Linked DNA regions of Ancylothrix sp. D3o. The protein of the gene in region 1 interacts with the protein of each later gene in a pairwise test. Links are inferred from orthologs where the notes say so. Each region holds a gene or a part of one and is shown on either strand. Other genes may lie near its edges.

Region 1 (10,120 bases):
CAACCCCAAGAAATTGCCCAAAAGCTAGAAACCGCCGCCCCCATTGCCAAAGCCACCGTCCACCGGCATCTTTTCCCCCCTGGCTTAACTGTCCACATTAAAGAACGTTATCCTGTAGCCATTGCTCAACTCAGCCAGGGCGCGTTAGATGCCAAACAAAAAGACTCCGGCAATTCGACTTCGCTCATTGTAGGCGTCCTTGACGAAAACGGCTGGTGGACTCCATTAAAAAATTACACAGCCCTCCAGCAAACTATTCCCCTACCTTCGTTAAAAGTCATCGGCAACCCCAGCAACTATCGGGAGAATTGGCCCCAACTTTACCAAACCCTCAGCCAGTCTCCCGTCAAAGTTTCAGAAGTTGACTGGCAAGATTCAGGCAATGTAATTTTAAAAACAGAAATTGGAACTGTCCATCTTGGCCCGTACAGTTCTAAGTTTGACGAACAACTGCAAGTTATTGATCGAATGCGCCAATTACCCAAACACCCGCGTTACAGTCAGATCGCCTACATTGACCTTAAAAACCCCCAATCCCCAGCTATTAAACTGCAACCGGGTAAAATTCAGCCACCCGCTGCCAAATCTCCCTAGCAGGGGAACTAGGCTTTGGCCATGCCTCCCCCAGTACCAGGTACGGTTGGTTGCAAAGCGCAACATCCCCTATAGTTGACAACAAGAACCGGCCACCTGAAGCGTTGTTTATTTACCTTAGCTAATACCAATGACACTTAATAGTAAAATAGGGCTTGAAAATGACAGCCCGCATTCCCAAGGGCAAACAGGTTTTCCGACTAGCGCGGATAATTCAAATCCTTTCGGTAACGCTGGCTTATATATAAATCAAAATCGAGATCCGAAAGGCATGGCTGGGGAAGAATCAAGGAGTGGAGATATTGTGCCCAGCAGCGTAGCAAGAATTAAAGTAATCGGTGTCGGCGGTGGTGGCGGCAATGCCATTAATCGCATGATTGCTAGTGAAATTTTGGGAGTTGAGTTTTGGTCGGTTAATACCGATGCTCAAGCTCTCAGCCAGTCTGAAGCACCTAAAAGACTGCAAATTGGTCAAAAATTGACGCGCGGACTCGGTGCCGGGGGCAACCCTGCTATCGGCCAAAAAGCCGCTGAGGAATCCCGCGATGAAATTGCCCAAGCTCTAGGGCAGTCTGATTTAGTGTTTATTACCGCCGGCATGGGTGGGGGCACCGGCACTGGTGCTGCTCCTATTGTGGCGGAAGTGGCTAAGGAGTTGGGCGCGTTAACGGTGGGAGTTGTTACCCGTCCGTTTACTTTTGAAGGACGCCGCCGCCTTAGCCAAGCTGAACAAGGGATCGACGCCCTGCAAAGCCGGGTTGACACGCTGATTGTTATTCCAAATAACAAACTTTTAGACGTTATCCAGGCAGATACGCCGGTTCAAAAAGCTTTCCGCGAAGCTGATGATATTCTCCGCCAAGGTGTTCAGGGCATTTCGGATATCATTACGATCCCAGGGTTGGTAAATGTGGACTTTGCCGATGTCCGGGCCGTTATGGCAGATGCCGGTTCGGCTTTGATGGGTATTGGAATTGGTTCTGGCAAGTCAAGAGCCGTTGATGCTGCTTCCCAGGCTATTTCTTCGCCATTTTTGGAGTCTTCTATCGATGGCGCAAAGGGCGTTGTCTTTAATATCACAGGCGGAACTGATCTTACTCTTCACGAAGTGAGTGCAGCGGCAGATATTATTTATGAAAACGTCGATCCCAATGCCAATATTATTTTCGGGGCAGTTATTGATGAGCGGGTTCAAGGTGAAATTAGAATTACGGTGATTGCCACCGGCTTTTCACCCGAAACGGTGGTAGGTGCACCGGCAGCAAAAACTGCTCCGGCACCACGTCCGGTTACTCCCACCAGCAGGCCGGCAACGCCACCCCCACCGGCACCGGCATCCGAACCTCAAAAAGCCCCTGATGGTTTAGATATCCCAGACTTTTTGAAGCGCCGGCGTCCCCCTCGCTAAAGCGCCTCTCTAACAATCAAGAAACTCGGTTTTTCTCAAAAGACCGGGTTTCTAAATCTACTCTCAACCTTGTTTTAAAGATTTTGCCCACTCGGCGGCGAGGGGAATTTCTGTAAAGGGAATTCGCTGGGGAGTAAGCTTGCCAAAGCTGAATTCCAGTTCAATTTTTTTGCCTTGGGTGGGGGGTGTATTAGCATCCACCGCAACTCCATCTACCAAAAACCGTATTTCTGTAACATCATCAAGGGAAAAACTTTGCAGATTAACCGGCCCCTTCTTTGTCGGTTTTCCCCAGGTTAGTTGATTGCCGGTTTTCCCTAAAACTGCATAAATATCATATTTGGCTTGTTCAAATTGTTTGGCCCACAGACGATAGGCTTCTACTTTTTGATATTCGTTACTGCCGGCCCAAGCCAACCATATAAAAACCGCCAAGAGTGGCAACCACAGCAAACCCCGTTCCATTTTATATCTTAGATTTTCGATTTAAGGATTGGTAGAAAATAACGCTTTCTCGAAAAACTCCCAGAAAGCAATTCATGCAATTTTATAGTAAAAATTCCTTTTTTTCAAGATTAGCTCCCGACTTAGGCCAAATGTAATACCCTTAAGCTATCTTCAAGATACACCCGCACGACCTTAGAGGTGTTTTATGCGAAAGTTTTTCCTGCTATCCCTATTTATTGTTGGGGTGGCTGTTGCTTTGTTCAATTTCAAAGGTTTGGCAAATCAAGGCAGTTTTAATCAAATTGTGCTGGATTTCCGCGAGGATATACCAGCTTCTCAAATTGAAACACAACTCAGCCAGCTTTCCCAGCAGTACGGCGTTACTCCTCAACTCAACAGTGAGTTTTCAGTATCAGATAATGTCTATATTGTCAAGGGGAATAAGCAACTTCTTAAAGCTTTGAAAAAATCCGATCTGCGACAATCAACAGAATTCATTGAACCGGATTATATTTACAGCGTTTTGGAAATTCCCAATGATCCCATGTATCATCAGCAGTGGAATTTTCGCAGCATTAATATTGAGAAAGCTTGGGAAGAAAGCAAAGGCAATGGCGTAACGGTGGCTGTCATAGACACCGGCGTCACACCCGTAGCAGATTTAAAAGATACAAACTTCACCCCAGGCTACGATTTTGTCAACGATAAAACCGAGGCTGCCGACGATAACGGACACGGTACCCACGTTGCCGGCACCATTGCTCAAAGTACAAATAACGAGTATGGCGTGGCCGGTATTGCCTATCAAGCCAGTATTATGCCGCTGAAAGTTTTGGCATCTTCCGGCGGTGGCACCATTGCTGATATTGCGGAAGCGATTAAATTTGCGGCTGATAATGGTGCCGATATCATTAACATGAGTTTGGGTGGCCCTGGTGAAAGCCAACTCATGCAAGAAGCCATTGATTACGCTCACAGTAAAGGCGTTGTGATTATTGCCGCCGCCGGAAACAGTGCTGATAGCTCGGCTGGCTATCCGGCTCGTTATCCTAACGTGGTGGGAGTTGCGGCGCTGGATGCTTCCGGGCAAAAAGCCTTTTATTCTAATTTTGGGGCCGGTGTGGATATTTCAGCACCCGGTGGCGATACCACAAATGGTGAAGTTGGCGGAATTTTGCAAAATACCATTGATGAGCAAGGAAACTCAATTTTTGCCGCTTATCAAGGCACGAGTATGGCGGCGCCTCACGTTGCTGGCGTGGCGGCTTTGATTAAAGCTGCCGGTGTTCAAGAACCAGAAGAAATTGTGCGGATCTTGAAACAGTCAGCGCGGACGGTTGCAGACGATCCGCTTAATCATTTTGGGGCCGGTCAATTGGACGCAGCAGCGGCGGTGCAGTTGGCAACCAAGGGCCAGATTACCTTCCGCGATTTCTTCCGGTGGTTGCGGGATAATGGCTATTTGAATCCTCGCTTTTGGATTGATGGCGGCGCGGTGGCGCTGTTGCCAAAACTGGCGATGGTGTTGGGTTCTTATATGTTGGCTTGGTTTTTGCGAAATTATTTCCCGTTTGCTTGGAGTTGGTCGCTTTCTTCCGGTTTGGTAGCTGGAAGTTCAGGTTTGTTTTTCCTGCGCGGCTTGTATATTTTTGATCTTCCCCAATGGCCTTTTCGGGCAATGGGTAGCTCGATTCCTGAATTGGGGAATGTTGTTCAGGGGAGTAGCGCTTTGAATCCGCTTTTTGCTTCAGCGTTGATTCCTGTGGGGTTGGTGCTGTTGCTGTTGGGCCACAAGTCTTTAAAGTGGTTTGCGATTGGTACGTCTTTGGGCGTGGCGAGTTGTTTGGCGGTGACGGCGCTTATCTCGCCGAATGTTTGGCTGTTGGGAGGCGGTTTTGTCGCCCAGGGATTTTTGGTGATAAATGCGCTGCTGTGTTTTGGTTTAGCAAAATTAGCTGCAAAATCTGAGGGGGTAGTTGTATGAGTGTGACGATTCAGGGCAAAATAGAAAGGAAAGGCTTCGGCCCTGGAACTTGGGCACTGGTATCAGAAAAGGGTGAAAGCTACGAAATTCATCAGGGAGCGCCGGCAGAGTTGCTCAAGTCGGGCCTAGAAGTCAAGGTTAAAGGGAAAGTCCGTGACGACGTGATGAGCTTTGCCATGATTGGGCCGGTGCTGGAAGTGGAAGAGTTTTCCGTCCTCAATTCGGATTGATCCCACCGGGGGCTGCGTCCGGGTGCTTGTTAAATACTCACTTTTTTGTTTTGCCTCAGTATGTCGTTACGCTTTAGCAGTATCTACCTGCGATGCGGCTGCATTCAGATTCTCTGAGGGGCAAAACAAATTTAATATCCCCTTTGCCTATTTGGCAGGGGGGGTAGGGTGAGGTTTGTGAATCTACTAGCAAAAAGCAAAAAAAACCCCGGTTGGTTTAACCGGGGAGCTTAATCAGGGTGCATCTACCATTTCTTTTTCCTAGGATGAGTGAAGTTAATCCGGAAAAGCTGAAGAAAGTTTTAAACTTTAAGGCTTGATGCTCATTAGGGGAAAAGAAGAGGAAAGTAGGGTTAAAAGCAGAAAACAAAAGGTTTTTTATGAATGCCTAAAAATTGAATCAAAATTTATTAGTTAGGATCAAGGGAAGAGTGATAAAAAAAACAAAAATCCCGGCCTAAAACGACCGGGAGCATCAATCAGGGTGCATCTACCATTCCAAGTTTCTGCGGTTGATGGGGTGCGTCAGGAAAATTTAAAAAAGAAATTGGTGAGAAGGTGGGGAGAAATTTTTGGGGGTATGACAAGCTGAATTTGGTGCCGGTTGGGGTTGGGAAAAATTAGGAATTTGTCTACATTTTTAGGCCATAAGAAAAGAATTGCCAAATAAAAAACCCCAGCAATGGTTAGCCAGGGCAATCTATCAGGGTGCATCTGTTAATAGTGTTCTTAGGGGTGCTGATGCAATCCGGAAAAATCTGTTATCTATTAGTAGTACCTGAAAAGTTTAGGCTAGGTGGTAACTTTTCCCATCAATAGGTAGTCGGATTGTTTGAATCAATAAAATATTGAGGTCTGGAGTCAATAGTTTTTAGCTACGGTGCCGGCTTTTCTGGCGCTGGGGGGTGGGAAACCCTCTTGTGGCTTCAGCCAAAAAATTGCGACAATACAGACAAATTGATATGAGTGTGTATTTGTAGCACATAATCGAATTCTAAGAGCAGGACTGACGTTGTGACTCAGGAACTAGAATTTCAAATTTCAGTAACCCCGGTTCGGGGTAATGAATATCTTGTGAGAACGGAAGATGTGGTGCAGGGGGCGCCATTGGCCGAGGAAATTTTAGAGTGGCCGGTGGATGACTGGCTTGTGCGTGCTTGTCAGCTTATGAATGACCCGTTGCTGGGTTTGTTAGAGGAAAGTGATATGGCTTGGCCTTCGCAAACTGGGAATGGGAAAACGAGTCTAGGAGAGGTCGGTTCTTCGCCTGAAGCTGGGGTGGCGAGTTTGGTTGCTTTGGGCCGGCAGCTTCATCAGCATTTATTTCAAGGTAGGCTGCGTGATAGTTGGATATCAGCCCAAAGTATTGCTCAGCACCGGCGCTCTCAGTTACGTCTGCGTTTGGCGTTGAAAGGTGATGTTTTGCCGCGTTTACCTTGGGAAGTTCTCCACGACGGCAACCGGCCTATTGCTACGGGGACGGATGTTTTGTTTTCGCGCTATCAACCGCCGACAACGGCGCTGATGAGTGAGGTGGTTGAGGGGACTCACAAGCAAACGACTTCGACGGCGTTAAAGATTTTGATGGTGTTGGCCGGCCCGACGGATCAGGATCGTTTACAACTTAAGCAGGAGGCTGAACACTTACAGAGAGAGTTGCTTTCTCGTTCTGAGTCTGGTGGGCCGGCTATGCAGCTTCAGATTTTGGAACAACCCGACCGGGCGACTTTGACTCAAGCGCTGGAACACAATCAATATCAGGTTTTCCATTATGCCGGTCATAGTAATTTGGGATCAAAGGGGGGCGAGCTTTATTTGGTGAATCGCAAAACCGGCCTGACGGAAACGCTGACGGGTTATGATTTGGCTGGTTTGCTGGCAAATAATGGGGTGCAATTGGCGGTTTTTAATTCTTGTCGCGGCGCGGGGATGTTAATTAGCGGACGTAATGATGATACCGGCCTTGGGAATTTGGCGGAAGCTTTGGTTAATCGAGGAATTCCTGGGGTTTTGGCAATGGCAGAATGTATCCCCGATGATGTTGCTTTGACTTTGGCGCGGCTTTTTTATCGCAATTTGAATTTGGGTCAATCGGTGGATTTGAGTTTGAGTCGGGCTCGACAGGGGCTTATTTCTGCCTATGGTTCTAATCAGCTTTATTGGGCGTTGCCTATTTTATATCTGCATCCTAAATTTGATGGTTATTTGCGGTCTAATTATCATATTAATTCTATTTCTTCAAGTCAATCTGAGGTGGTTTCGCCTATTTTGTCTCAAATTCGTTCGCCTCAAGTGGCGGAGCCTGATGATTTAGAAAATTTAGATGATGAGGAAATAGATTCGATTTTAGATGAAATGGATTATGCCGAGTTAAAGGAGGATTTGGGGCTTTTTAAGGATGATGAATTGATGGATTTGGAGGGGGAAAATGAGGCATGGGATGATGATTTTAATGAGGAGCCTTTGGATGATGGGGCAGAAGCAATGGTGGCTTCTTTGCTGCGTCAGCTTTCGCCTCCTGATCCTTTACCGGCCGGTGGTAATCCTCCAGCAAGCAATGTAATTGCCAGTGAAATGCGGCAAGCTGATTTGATTTTTTCGGATGAAGAATTAGAAGAGTATGATCTGCAAAAATACCAGCAATCAACTGAGGCGATTGATTCTAATTCACAAGAGAGAGAATCAAGTGAAAGTAATGTTAAAGCGAATTCTGGGGATCTTTCTCGTACAAAAACGCCTCGTTTAATTGCACCGGCACCGGAAAAGCTGAATAATGCTAAGAAAACGTTGCCGCCGGTTGACCGCTCTGCCTGGATACCGAAGGCGCTGGTAGGTGTTGTGGCAGTTGGGTTGTTGCCGATTTTGGGGTTTTGGTTTTTGCGAAGTCGGGTTGAAGAAAAAAATGTGGTGGGGAATTCAGGAAAGCAAGCTGTGACGATGCCGGTGGAGTCGGAGGTGCCGGTGCAAAGTTTAAATACTCTTGATTTCCAAAAAACTCCTACTTCTCAAGTGGTTGCTATTGCTATTGAGCGGTTTAGTCAGGGAAATTTAAAGGAGGGTTTTCCGGCGGTGGAGGCGCTTTTAAATCGTTCAGCTTTGCCGCAGGCGCAGGCGGCGTTGGCGGCGATACCAAAGGCACAGGAAAATCAGCCGGAAGTTAATTTTTTGAAAGGCCGGTTGGTGTGGCAGTTTGCGGCGGCGGGAAATCAACTTTATAGTCAATCGGATGCTCGCCGGTTTTGGGAGGTGGCGGTAAAAGATAATGGTAAATCTGCTGAATATTTTAATGCTTTGGGGTTTGCTTATTATGCGGAGGGAAATTTTGACCGGGCGGCTCAAATGTGGAGTCAAGTTTTGAATTTGCTTGAAAATAATCCTCAGCAAAATAGTACAATTCGTCAGGATTTAACGGCTTATTCAGGCTCGGCTTTGGTGTTTTATAAACAAGCAAGAAGTCTGGCCGGTGAGCAGAAGGAAGTTCGCTTAAGTAAGGCGATTAAGTTTCGCAATTATGTTTTAAGTGAAGATGCGGTAAGTTTTCAACCGGATGCGCTTGCTAAAAATTGGATGTGGTCGGATCAAGCGATTAAAGATTGGCAAGGGGTTTTACAGTTAAAAGAGTAATTTGTCATTTGTCATTTGTCAAAGGACTAAGGACTAAGGACTATTGACTTAACCATTTTAAGATTGCTAGGGAGCCGCCGGCACAAGTTACGATAATAATTATGATTGCTTCTTTTGGAATGCTGCCGTCTGTTTGGGGGGGCTGGGGCTTATTTGAACCAGGGAAAATTAAGCCAAAAATTGCTATGGCTGTTAGGGTTATTATTGTTAAAACGGTGAAAAACCACACTAAAACAAGGGGAGGAAGGCGCGGCGAGCGTTTTTTTGATTTCGGCATGGGAAATAGAACATTTTATTTAAGGTGGGCGAAGCCCACCCTACTATTTAGTTGGTGTGGCGTTCTATTGCTAGTTGAATGAGTTGTTCAACTAATTGGGAGAAGGGGATGCCGGTGGCTGCCCAAAGTTGGGGATACATACTGGTGGCGGTGAAGCCGGGGAGGGTGTTAATTTCGTTGATTAAGACTTCGCCGGTTGATTCTACATAAAAGAAATCTACTCTTCCTAAACCGGCTCCATCAATGGCTAAAAAGGCTTGGATTGCCATTTCTTGTACTTTTTGGCTAATTTCAGCGGGGATTTTTGCGGGAATAAATAAGTCGGCTTGGCCTGCGGTGTATTTGGTTTCGTAGTCGTAGAAGTCGCTATTAAAGGTGATTTCTCCTACTACAGATGCTTTGGGGTTGTCGTTTCCTAAAACGGCACATTCGACTTCTCTGGCGATGACTCCGGCTTCAACGATGATGCGCCGGTCATAACTGGCGGCGTTGTCTAATGCTGTTTCTAATTCGCTGCGGTTGCGTACTTTGGAAATGCCGACGGAGGAGCCAAGGTTGGCCGGTTTTACAAAGCAAGGATAGCCTAATTTTTGTTCGATTTCGTCGCAAAGTTTGGGAAATACGCAGGGGTTTGACCAAATTTGTGAGCGGTTTATTGCCATGTATTTAACTTGGGGTAAACCAGCTTCTGCAAATGCCATTTTCATTGCAATTTTATCCATTCCCAAGGCGGAACCTAAGACGCCTGACCCGACGAAGGGAACTTGCATTAATTTGAGTAATCCTTGTACGGTGCCGTCTTCGCCATTGGGGCCGTGTAAGATGGGAAACCAGACGTCTACTTGGGCGACTTCTGGGGGGGTTTGCCAGCGGGCGAGGGGTTCATTATCGCTGGAAGTTGAGAGGGGTTGGCCGGTGGTTAAGACTTGTTGTGCGGTGTCGCCGGCTTGCCAGAGGCCGTCTTTTTGGATATATACGGGCAAGATATCGTATTTTTCGCTGTTGCTGTCTGCGCTTAAGGCGCGTGCGATGGCTCTTGCGGAGCTAATGGAGACTTCGTGCTCGCCTGATCTTCCGCCAAATAATAATCCTACCCGTAGTTTTGTCATTGTCTGAATACTCCGCATTTGTGCTTCTGAATAAATATAGCCGGCGGTGGGCCGGTGATTTTCTCTTGGTTGGAAGTTTACGGAGTGGGAGAGTGGTTTTCGGGGAAAAGGTGGGGGGAGGTTAGGCTGTATGTTGAGAAACCGGGTTTCTAAGAAAAATTGAAGTTTATAGACTCAATATTTATTTAGAAACCGGGTTTCTGATGTGGATATAAAGGTGTTAAGAGTTTTGCTGCAACCAAGTAATTAAATCAGAAAATTGGGAAAAGTCTAAAAGCGCCTCTGCTAGGTCTTCTAATTTGGTTAAAGATAATGCCTGAATTTGCTGCTGAAGTTGCTCATTTACAACACCAAGCCGGCGGGATAGCAGGCGGATAATAAGTGATGCTGCTTCCTGTTGTTTTCCTTCTTGGCGGCCTTCTTGGCGGCCTTCTTGGCGGCCTCGTT
Region 2 (10,161 bases), on another replicon or contig:
ACCGGGTCTGTATCGTAGGAGATTTTCAGGAATTATTCACCACCCTTTACGCACAACGCTTGTTTTTTTTAGTAACAACCGGCCCCGGAGGCGTAAAATTTGAACCATTAGGCCGCTCCGACGCTCGCCTGATGGTAGAAAACCGTTTACGCTTGTTGCGGCGCACCGGCCAGCAAAAAGAATACGAGCAACTACAGCACGTCCACCAACGAACCTTTCTCTAACTGTCTGCTAAGCGGGCGTGGCTGTCTCAAGTAAACCATTCAAAAAATCCCAGAATGTCTATTGCCGAAAGCATTGCTAAGATCCGAGCCTCCTTAAGTGAGGAAGTTCGTCTCATCGCCGTCAGCAAACAAGTGCCGACCGAAGCCATGCGAGAAGCATACAAAGCCGGCATTCGAGATTTTGGCGAAAGTCGCATCCAGGAAACCGAAACCAAACAAAAATTGCTGGAAGACTTGCCAGATATCACCTGGCATCTGATCGGCCACCTGCAAACCAACAAAGCCCAAAAAGCTTTACAGCTATTCCAATGGATTCACTCTGTCGATAGCTTAAAACTCGCCCAACGTCTCGACCGGCTCGCGGCAGAACTAAATGTCACTCCCCAAGTGTGTCTGCAAGTAAAACTCACAGATGATCCCCATAAACACGGTTTTACACAGCCACAATTACTTGAAGAACTGCCTGCCCTCATCGAGTGCCATCACCTCTCAATTCAAGGCTTGATGGCAATTCCGCCCCTAGGACTCAATGAAGGGGAAACCTTGACTTTGTTTGAAAATGCCAGCCACCTCGCCCAAGATATTCGCCAACAATGGCCCCAACTACCCCTGCGGGAACTGTCTATGGGAATGTCAGGGGACTATCATTTAGCCGTCAAAGCCGGTTCGACAATGGTAAGACTAGGCACGATTTTATTTGGAGAGCGCGGAGCATAATTTGAAAGCAGACAAATAAAAGTTGCCAATGGGTGTAAAATAAACTGTGACTTTGGGAGCAAGCAACCGCTTGTGACGCTCGATTTTATGGGCTATGCAAAAAGTAATAAGCCAGAGAAATTCTAATAAAACGAGTTCCCAAAGCAGAAAATCCTGTCAAGCCTGCTCAAAACTACCAAGAAGCAATCAACGCATCTTTAAAAACTTCCGTTACTTTGTTATAAAAATCGCGGAAGCAATCTGTAAAAACTCTTTACTTTTTGCCAAAATAACCCTAGTTGTGATGGAGCGTCCGACGTGAATAGCATTTTTTCAAAACTACGAGATTTCGTAGGTCTAAATCAGCCGGTTGATTACGAATATGACTACGAGGAAATGGAAGGAGACAGATATCAAAACGTCTACCCCCAAGAAACTGCCCCCGCACCGGCAGCCGATACCACAAACCGCAGCCGTCTGCGTGATCAATCTCTCGCCGGAACAAGTACAGCTATGATGGGATCAACGTCGGGAATGGGTTCAGCTATGAGTAATGTAATCGGTATGCCAGGAGCCGCTAACGGTATTTCAGAAGTGTTGGTGATGGAACCTCGCTCTTTTGAAGAAATGCCCCAAGCCATTCAAGCACTGCGTCAGCGCAAGTCTGTGGTACTCAATTTGACGCTGATGGACCCAGATCAAGCCCAACGCGCTGTCGATTTTATCGCCGGTGGTACTTACGCCCTTGATGGCCATCAAGAACGCATCGGCGAAAGCATTTTCTTGTTCACGCCTAGCTGTGTTCAAGTCAGCACTCAAACCGGTGTGGTGCATGATGTTCTCCAACCTCACCTGCGCCCCACCACTCGGCCAGCCGGTCAAGCCCCTTGGACTCCTGAGCAAGTCAGAATGGCTCAATAATTCTTTGATTCGTTAAAAAGTCAGTGTTAGGGCGTCAGTCAGACGTAAAATCAAAAATTGACTGCTAATTGACACCTCAAACCTGACTTTTGACCCATGACAATTAAATTCGGTATGATCGGCGGCGGGATAATGGGCGAAGCGCTCTTATCTCGCCTTGTTTCTAAGAGCATTTACCAACCTTCAGAAATTTTAGTCAGCGAACCCAACCAGGCTCGGCGTTCATTTTTAGCTCAACATTATGGTGTTGGTGTCACCGGCGATAACCGTTCTGCTGCTTGTGCTACAGATGTTTTGCTCTTGGCGATTAAACCCCAGATTTTTGAGATTGTCCTTAGCGACTTGGCCGATACTTTATCTAGTTTTCCTGAAGAAATCGCCCCGGTGGTGGTGTCTATTTTAGCCGGCACTCCTCTGAGTAAACTTGAGAGTGGTTTTCCGGGGTGGCCGGTGATTCGTGCTATGCCAAATACCCCCGCAACTGTTGGCTCCGGCATCTCTGCAATTACTGCCGGTACTTGCGTCCAACCTCACCATCTCGATTTTGCCCGCCAAATTCTCCAAGCAGTTGGGGATGTTGTCGAAGTTCCCGAATCAATGATGGATGCTGTCACCGGCCTTTCTGGTTCTGGCCCCGCTTATGTATCAATTCTTATCGAAGCCTTGACAGATGGCGGCGTTTATGCTGGTTTACCTAGACCCATAGCGGCCAAACTTGCTCTGCAAACCGTTTTGGGAACCGCCACCATGTTACACGAGACTAAAATGCACCCCGCTGAATTGAAAGATCGCGTCACCAGTCCGGGGGGGACAACCATTGCCGGACTCGCTCAACTTGAAAAAGCCGGTTTTCGTTCTGCCTTAATTGAAGCTGTTAAAGCGGCGGCGCGGCGCTCACAAGAACTCGGCAGCTAAGACGATTTTCGATTTTGGATGCAAGGGTTTTAGATGCCCAAATCTTGCTTATCTGACGATTTTAAGCTTGAATTTTTACATTTAAAATTGCAAAAATATTCCTTGTCTTTGGATGCAAGGGTTTTAAATGCCAAAAATCTTTATCCGCAGAAAATTTTCTGCTGTAGATCATAGCACACACCTCAACACCACGCCTAATCTAAAACTCTCCATCCAAAATCTCCCACAAATTCTAAAATCTAAAATCATTAAACTCTCCCAAAAAAAAATAAATTTAATAGCCTTAAAAACAGGCTAACCCATCATTTAAAATTCTCACGGGCAACTCTTTTAATAGACTCCTAGTAGCTACAAGCACAACAGTAATCTATCCAAAGATTAAGCAAACATTTATTTCTGGAGATAGAGTTTCCTTTCTATTTCATCAAATATAAAAGAATGAGAAGGGTGCCATAAGTGTTTTAAAAGCAACAAAAATCGCTAAAAAATAGGTTCTAAACCTTCTTACCATAGCCCCAATAAAACCTCAAAATCGCCTTTTCGCGGTTAGAATTCTTGCGTCTAAAAAGCTGAAATTATTTGACGCAACACAGAATGTTTACAGTCCAGCTTTTCAGGCAAGAAAGGCAACTTTACAACAAATAGGAACAACATCTACCATGCAATCAACTCAAGCCACAAACGAAAATGATGTCCTTCTAGGAACACCTAACCAGGATGTATTACAAGCCAATCAAGGCAACGACGTTATTGTTGGTTTGCCAGCAGGCGATAACACTTTTGGCAACCAAGGTAATGACTTACTCAGCGGCAACGAAGGCCCGGATACCATTGCCGGCGGCAAACAAAAAGATACCCTCCAAGGTGGCAAAAACAACGATTATTTACTTGGTCAAATTGACAATGATGCTATCGCCGGCAACATCGGAGATGACATCGGCATTGGTGGAGAAGGAAATGATACCATTTTTGGCAACACAGGCAGAGAATGGATAGGAGCCAACATCGGCAACGATTTTATTTATGGCGGTAAAGATAACGACACCGTACACGGCGGCAAAGATCAAGACTATATTTCTGGCGATTTAGGTGATGATGCACTCTGCGGAGACATCGGCGATGATGTTGTAGTTGGCCGCGAAAACAATGACTTAATGTTTGGCAATGTAGGTAGAGACTGGTTAGGAGGAAACGTCGGCAACGATATTATTTATGGTGGCAAAAATAATGACACTGTGCACGGCGGTCAAGATAACGATGAAATTTATGGCGATCTTGATAATGACGAACTTTGTGGCGATTTAGGAAATGACTTAGTTTCGGGTGGCACCGGCACGGATACTATCTGCGGAAATGCCGGGGATGACTCGCTTTTTGGCAATGAAGAAGCCGACACAATGTATGGCGGACAAAATAATGATGTGATACATGGCGGACAAGGTAATGATGTAATTTATGGCGATTTGGGCAACGATTCACTTTATGGTGATATTGGTGCGGATACCGTTTTTGGGGGCGTTGGGGATGATACTTTTGTAATCGGTCTTCGTAATGATGTGCCCGGATATCGCAGCACCGGCGGGCCGCAAATTATGGATGCCGACTGGTTGACAGAATTTGGCACCGGGAATGATGTTATTTCTTTAATTGGTGGTTTAACTTTTGACCAGCTTAATATTTTCACCGGCACAGATCAGTTTGCCGGTTATACCATTATTCAAGAGAAAGTTTTGGGTGAATATTTGGCAATTTTACCCGGCGTTAGCGTTAATTCTTTGGTGGGTGATGGCAATTTAATTCGATTTAATCCTTCAGCCAATTCTAATGGCGGTGGTGGTGGAACTCCGACAACGCCAATTGTTGATAACGGTGCTGGAACTCCGACAACTCCGACAACTCCGATAACGCCAGCACCCACACCAACACCGGCACCCACACCAACACCTGAACCCACACCAACACCGACACCGACTCCGGGGGTTGATGATGGGGGTGGGGTAACACCGACACCGACACCGGCACCAGCACCAGCACCGGCACAGGAACCAGCACCAGCACCGGCACCACCAGCTAACTCTGCACCTACAGTAGGAGATATTCCTAATCAAGTTGTTAATCAAAACGCGCCGGTTAATCCCATTCCGCTGACAGTTAGCGATTCTGAGACGGCACCGGCAACACTTACCTATAGCCTGACTTCAACCAATCCCAACTTAATCCCCAATGAAACTCTTTCCGTCAACACAACCGGCCCAAGCCCGACAATAAACTACACCCCCACCGCCGGTCAATTTGGCACCACTACCATTACTTTGACGGTGAGGGACGGTACAAACACAACGATTGAAACCTTTAACGTCACTGTTAACGCGCCGCCTGTGGCCACCGCAGATACAACCGGGCCGGTATTGTTACGCAGTCCTTATGAAATACCCGTTGCAACTTTACTGGCAAATGATACAGACCCAGATAACGGTCAACTTAGCATTACGCAGGTAACGAACGGCACCGGGGGCACGGTTTCTTTGCAAAACGGTGTTGTGACGTTTATTGCCGACACAAACTTTACCGGCAATGCAACGTTTAACTATACCCTTTCTGATGGCTCTGCAACGGCCACCGCTGCTGTGACTGTGCCGGTTACAGCGCAAGTGCAATTAAGTTCTATTGCCACCGGCCAAGGCATTCCAGCAGATACGGGGGGTTTTGCCGTGTTGGGTGAAGCTGGAGGTGATAATGCTGGTAACTCTGTAAGTTGGGCCGGCGATGTCAATAATGATGGTTTGATGGATGTTATCGTTGGTGCGTCTCGTGCAGATGTTGCGGGGGCGGGGGATGCTGGAAAAGCTTATGCTGTGTTTCTGGTAGCCAACGGTACAACGATTAATTTAAGCAATATTTCTGCCGGCAATGGCGGGTTTGTGATGAATGGCGAAGCAGCCGACGACCGAGCAGGGTTTGAAGTAAGCACTGCCGGTGATGTTAATGGTGATGCCATTGGGGATATGATCGTCAGTGCGGTTGGTGCCGATTCCAATGGTATAACCAATAGCGGTAGAGCTTATGTGGTGTTTGGTAAAAGTGATGGCGCACCGGTTAATTTCGCTCAACTGGGGGCTGCCGGCGGTGGCGGTTTTGCCATTAATGCAGAAACGGCTGATGATGAAACCGGTAATTCTGTGAGTAATGCCGGTGATGTTAATGGCGATGGTTTGGCTGATTTAATTATTGGTGCACCGCGTGCGGATACGCCGGGGGGTGTGAATGCCGGTAAGGCTTATGTGGTATTTGGCAAAACTAATAACACAGCGGTGAATTTAACGGATATAGTCGCTGGGGTTGGCGGTTTTGTGATGAATGGCGAGTTTGCTGGCAATAGCACCGGCCTTTCTGTGCGGACGGCGGGTGATGTGAATGGCGATGGCTATGCTGATGTGATTGTCGGTGCGGCTGGTTCGGATGCAAACGGTGGTGATGCTGGCATAGCCTATGTGGTTTTTGGCGGTCGCACTACGACAACGGCAATTAATTTGATTGATGTGCGGGCCGGTGTTGGTGGGTTTGCGATGGTTGGGGAAGCTGCTGGAAACCGCACCGGCACGTCTGTTAGCACGGCTGGGGATGTCAATTCGGATGGCTTAGCTGATTTGATTGTTGGCGCGACAGGTGCGGCGTCTACGGCGCAACAAGCAGGTAAGTCTTATGTCGTGTTTGGCAAAACTGATGGAACTCTGATTAATATGAGTTCGATATCTGCGGGAAGTGGCGGTTTTGCGATTATTGGGGAGTCGGAAGAAGACCGTATTGGCCGGCCTGTTCGTGCGGCAGGAGATGTGAATGCGGATGGTTTTGGGGATGTGATTATGGGATCGAATCTTTCTGATCCCAATGGCACGGCGTCGGGTAAGTCTTATGTTGTGTTTGGTAAGTCAGATACGGCGAATGTTTCTTTAACCGGCGTTGAGTCGGGACTTGGCGGTTTTGTGATGTTGGGTGAGTCGCCTTCTGATTTTGCGGGGAATGGTACTCGCACGGCGGGGGATGTGAATGGCGACGGTTTTTCTGATCTGATTACCGGTGCTCCTGGGGCCGGCCCAGAAGGTTTAAATGCTGGTAAGGCTTATATTGTCTACGGCGGTAATTTCTCTGCTGTGGTGACTCAACAGGGAACTGCGGCGGCTGATGCTTTGACGGGGACTACTGCTGCTGATGTTTTGGTTGGCGGTACCGGCAATGATACGCTAACTGGGGCCGGTGGTTTGGATGTGCTTTATGGCGGTGGCGGTGATGATGTGATTGCAATTTCGGATGCCGCTTTCCGTAGTTTTGATGGCGGTTTGGGCACGGATACGCTGCGTTTGGATGCTGCGGTTAGTTTGGATTTAAACGCTGTTAACAGCCGTATTACTAGCGTGGAGCGTATTGATCTTACTGTGGCCGGTGCGAGTTTGGCGCTTACTGGTATGAGCTTAATGGCTTTGTCGGATATAAGCAATCAGCTTGTTGTTGATGCTGTGGCCGGCAGTTCTGTTAGCTTGACTGGTGGCGGTTGGACTAATGCTGGCTCGACAGTTCCCGGTTATACCACTTACACTCAAGGCAATGCGACTTTGCTTTTGGATGCGGAGATCACTGCTCAAATTGTTTAAGGGTTTGACTTGAATTTAAAAAACCCGGTTTTTTCAGGAAAAGCCGGGTTTTTCAGTTGATTTTCGCTGAATTTCTGTTTGGGTTTATTTGCTTTGTTGGTCTGGGTTTGATTCTGATGAGTTTACTTTGGGAACCCAGTTAGGTGCGTCGGCGTTTTCCCAACCAGCGGGTCTTTTGGAGTTATACCAGGCAATTGAGCCAATGACTACAGCGGCGAGAAAGCCTACTCCCAACACTCCGAAATATGCAGTTTTGAGGGTTTGAGCGTAAGCCGCATCGGTGGCGATTGCCAGTAATAATGACATTTTTTTGTTTATCCTTTTTGTTTAGTTTCTGCGAATTTACCATGAAAATTAACAGTTTTCAATCCCCTAAACCGGCTTTTCGCTGTTGGCTTTTTTTGCTTCATATTAAAAAGGTTAGAGCCAAAAACTCCAACCTTTTGTTTTATGGGGGTTATTTAGTTGTTAAATTTCTGAATTTTTGGGTTTATAGGCTGCTCAACCAACCAATTAAACCATGTCCGGTAATTACTTCTAAGGCTAACAGCGAAACAAAACCAATCATTGCTAACCGGCCATTGATTTTTTCTGAGCGTTCGTTGAAGCCAAGTTGTTTACGGTCGTCTACATAAACTTGGGGTTCAATTGCAAAGTTATTTAAGAGTTCGCCGTGATCTACAACATAGCGGGTTTTCATTGTTTTTTCCCTTTGGTTTTTTATTTGTAACTTAATGTTACGCAATGTAAAGTTTTGTTGCAATCCTGAAAAAGTGAGGGAAACCGTACAACATAAGGGAGGCAAACCGTATATATAATTAATTTTTGGTTTGACTTTGTGCAAAGTTGGATGATAAAAGCTTTTGTTTAAGGCTGTTTAAAGGTTTAATCTGTAGTGTTTATAAAGGTAAAATGAAAAAAATTTTAATTTTGGGTGGAACGGGGGATGCGTCGGAGTTGGCGCGCAGAGTGGCGTTGTTGGAAGGTGTAGAGGTGATTTCTTCGTTGGCGGGACGAACTCGCAAACCGGCAGAGGTGGCTGGAAATGTGCGGGTGGGGGGTTTTGGCGGTGAGGCTGGGTTAGGAGAATTTTTACAAAACGAAACAATAGATTTGGTGGTTGATGCGACACATCCGTTTGCGCGCTGCATTTCGTTTAATGCGGCGGCGGCTTGTTTGGCGTGTGGGGTCGAGCATTTGATGTTAATTCGACCGGCTTGGGAAAAAATGGAGGGAGATCAATGGATTGAGGTAGAAAGTAATGAGATGGCGGCGCAGGTTTTGGCGGGTTTTAAACGGGTTTTTTTAACAATTGGCCGGCAAGAGTTGGCGGTTTTTAGTAATCTGCCGGATATCTGGTTTTTGATGCGGATGATTGACCCACCGGCACCCCAAATGCGAATTCCCAAGGGTGAGTTATTGTTGGATAAAGGGCCGTTTTCTTTGGCGGACGAAAGAGCGTTATTAGTTAAATATAAAATTGACGTTATTGTTAGTAAAAATAGTGGGGGAGAGGCGACTTATGCAAAGATTGTAGCGGCGCGGGAGTTGGGGAAGCCGGTTGTGATGGTTGAGCGTCCGCCGGTGCCAGGGGGTGAAGTTGTGACGGATGTGGAAAGTGCTTATTTATGGATTTTAAAGAAATTATTTCAATGATAAAAACCCGGTGTCTTAAAGAAACCGGGTCTCGGAAATTGGCTTTTTTTTAAATTAAGCTTCTTGCCAAAGTTGGCGAACACGACCTTCGGGAAGCCAACCGGCAATTTCTTGAATTCGCTCCTCAGATAACTCATCTTTGGTAGCAGAAAAAACGGCTTTAATGACTTTTTCGCGGTCTACAATTGGCTGTCCGCCTTCATTGGCGACGCGGAATAAAAAGCGATCTGAGTCAATTTTAAAAATGCCTGGGCCCTGCCAAGGTGGACGAACCCGACTCAGGAACCTTACGATAGGATTGCTATCTTTCCAAATGTCGGAAATTTCCATTTGGAGCACTTTTTCGTCGGTTTCCATTACTTTTTCATGCAGTTCTGCTTCGACGCGATCTGCTGCTTCGGTTGTCATCATGTCGCGCATGACACGATAAACAATTTCCGTCATGTCTCTGGCGTCGTAGGGATCGGCAAGTCCCCCTTGCTGCATGACTTTTTCGAGAAATGAGCGATGCTCTTCTGGAATAAGCACTCGTTCATCTTCTATTTCTGTGGGATCTATTTCTGGATAATGCTTGTTTTGAACATCCATTTCTAACCACCTTTTGATGTTTTAATCAAAATATGCGTTTCCCCTACACTTTGTCATATTTGTATAATTTTTTACTTCAATCTAAAGGTTGAAATTGGCCGCTGCTTGCTTTTGAGTCTTTGGAGAGAGGTATCGTATTTTGAGGGATTTTTCATCTATCAAAAGGTTGATTTATTAGTTCTTTATAACTACCCATTGTGTCACCGGCGCCATTGCTTTCCAGCCTAAAAATTTACCAATGGGTTCGGCCCTTTGTATGGCAATTCTGCTTAAGGTTCCGCCGAGTTGTTGTTGCCATTCAAAGATTTTTTGCTCACTTTCAATGGTAACAGCGTTTGCTACTAACCGGCCTCCAATTTTTAAAGAATTCCAGCAAATTTCAAATAACTGTTCAGTTGTCACTCCTCCCCCGATAAAAATAGCATCAGGTTGAGGTAAGTCTGTGAGAATTGCCGGTGCTTTTCCTGCAATAATTTTGAGGTTAGGAACGCCTAAAGCTGCGGCATTATCTG

What was found.
Region 2: the proteins of ftsZ (region 1) and NG798_RS08900 interact in binary tests that used the Bacillus subtilis proteins (3 or more experiments, as listed by UniProt). The link is inferred for Ancylothrix sp. D3o from one-to-one orthologs.

Annotation. Positions count from the first base shown.
Region 1 is NZ_JAMXEX010000001.1:273,452-283,571, reverse strand. Bases 1-2,863 are described here. They hold ftsZ (cell division protein FtsZ), read left to right. Parts: upstream 1-724; coding sequence 725-2,002; downstream 2,003-2,863. Other genes in these bases: NG798_RS01370 (S8 family peptidase), read left to right, coding at 2,655-2,863; NG798_RS01375 (hypothetical protein), read right to left, coding at 2,066-2,467; NG798_RS01385 (cell division protein FtsQ/DivIB), read left to right, coding at 1-594. Also shown: more of NG798_RS01370, read left to right, coding at 2,864-4,433; NG798_RS01365 (hypothetical protein), read left to right, coding at 4,430-4,663; NG798_RS01360 (CHAT domain-containing protein), read left to right, coding at 5,678-8,287; NG798_RS01355 (hypothetical protein), read right to left, coding at 8,328-8,564; NG798_RS01350 (D-alanine--D-alanine ligase family protein), read right to left, coding at 8,612-9,673; NG798_RS27955 (DUF4351 domain-containing protein), read right to left, coding at 9,894-10,120. UniProt on the Bacillus subtilis protein: Essential cell division protein that forms a contractile ring structure (Z ring) at the future cell division site. The regulation of the ring assembly controls the timing and the location of cell division.
Region 2 is NZ_JAMXEX010000003.1:359,694-369,854, forward strand. What follows is about bases 136-3,039. They hold NG798_RS08900 (cell division protein SepF), read left to right. Parts: upstream 136-1,238; coding sequence 1,239-1,841; downstream 1,842-3,039. Other genes in these bases: pipX (transcriptional coactivator PipX), read left to right, coding at 136-224; NG798_RS08895 (YggS family pyridoxal phosphate-dependent enzyme), read left to right, coding at 279-941; proC (pyrroline-5-carboxylate reductase), read left to right, coding at 1,938-2,756. Also shown: more of pipX, read left to right, coding at 1-135; NG798_RS08910 (Ig-like domain-containing protein), read left to right, coding at 3,416-7,405; photosystem II assembly protein Psb35, read right to left, coding at 7,490-7,711; NG798_RS08920 (chlorophyll a/b-binding protein), read right to left, coding at 7,896-8,105; NG798_RS08925 (cobalt-precorrin-6A reductase), read left to right, coding at 8,318-9,061; NG798_RS08930 (DUF2267 domain-containing protein), read right to left, coding at 9,116-9,649; precorrin-6y C5,15-methyltransferase (decarboxylating) subunit CbiE, read right to left, coding at 9,824-10,161. UniProt on the Bacillus subtilis protein: Cell division protein that is part of the divisome complex and is recruited early to the Z-ring. Probably stimulates Z-ring formation, perhaps through the cross-linking of FtsZ protofilaments. Its function overlaps with FtsA.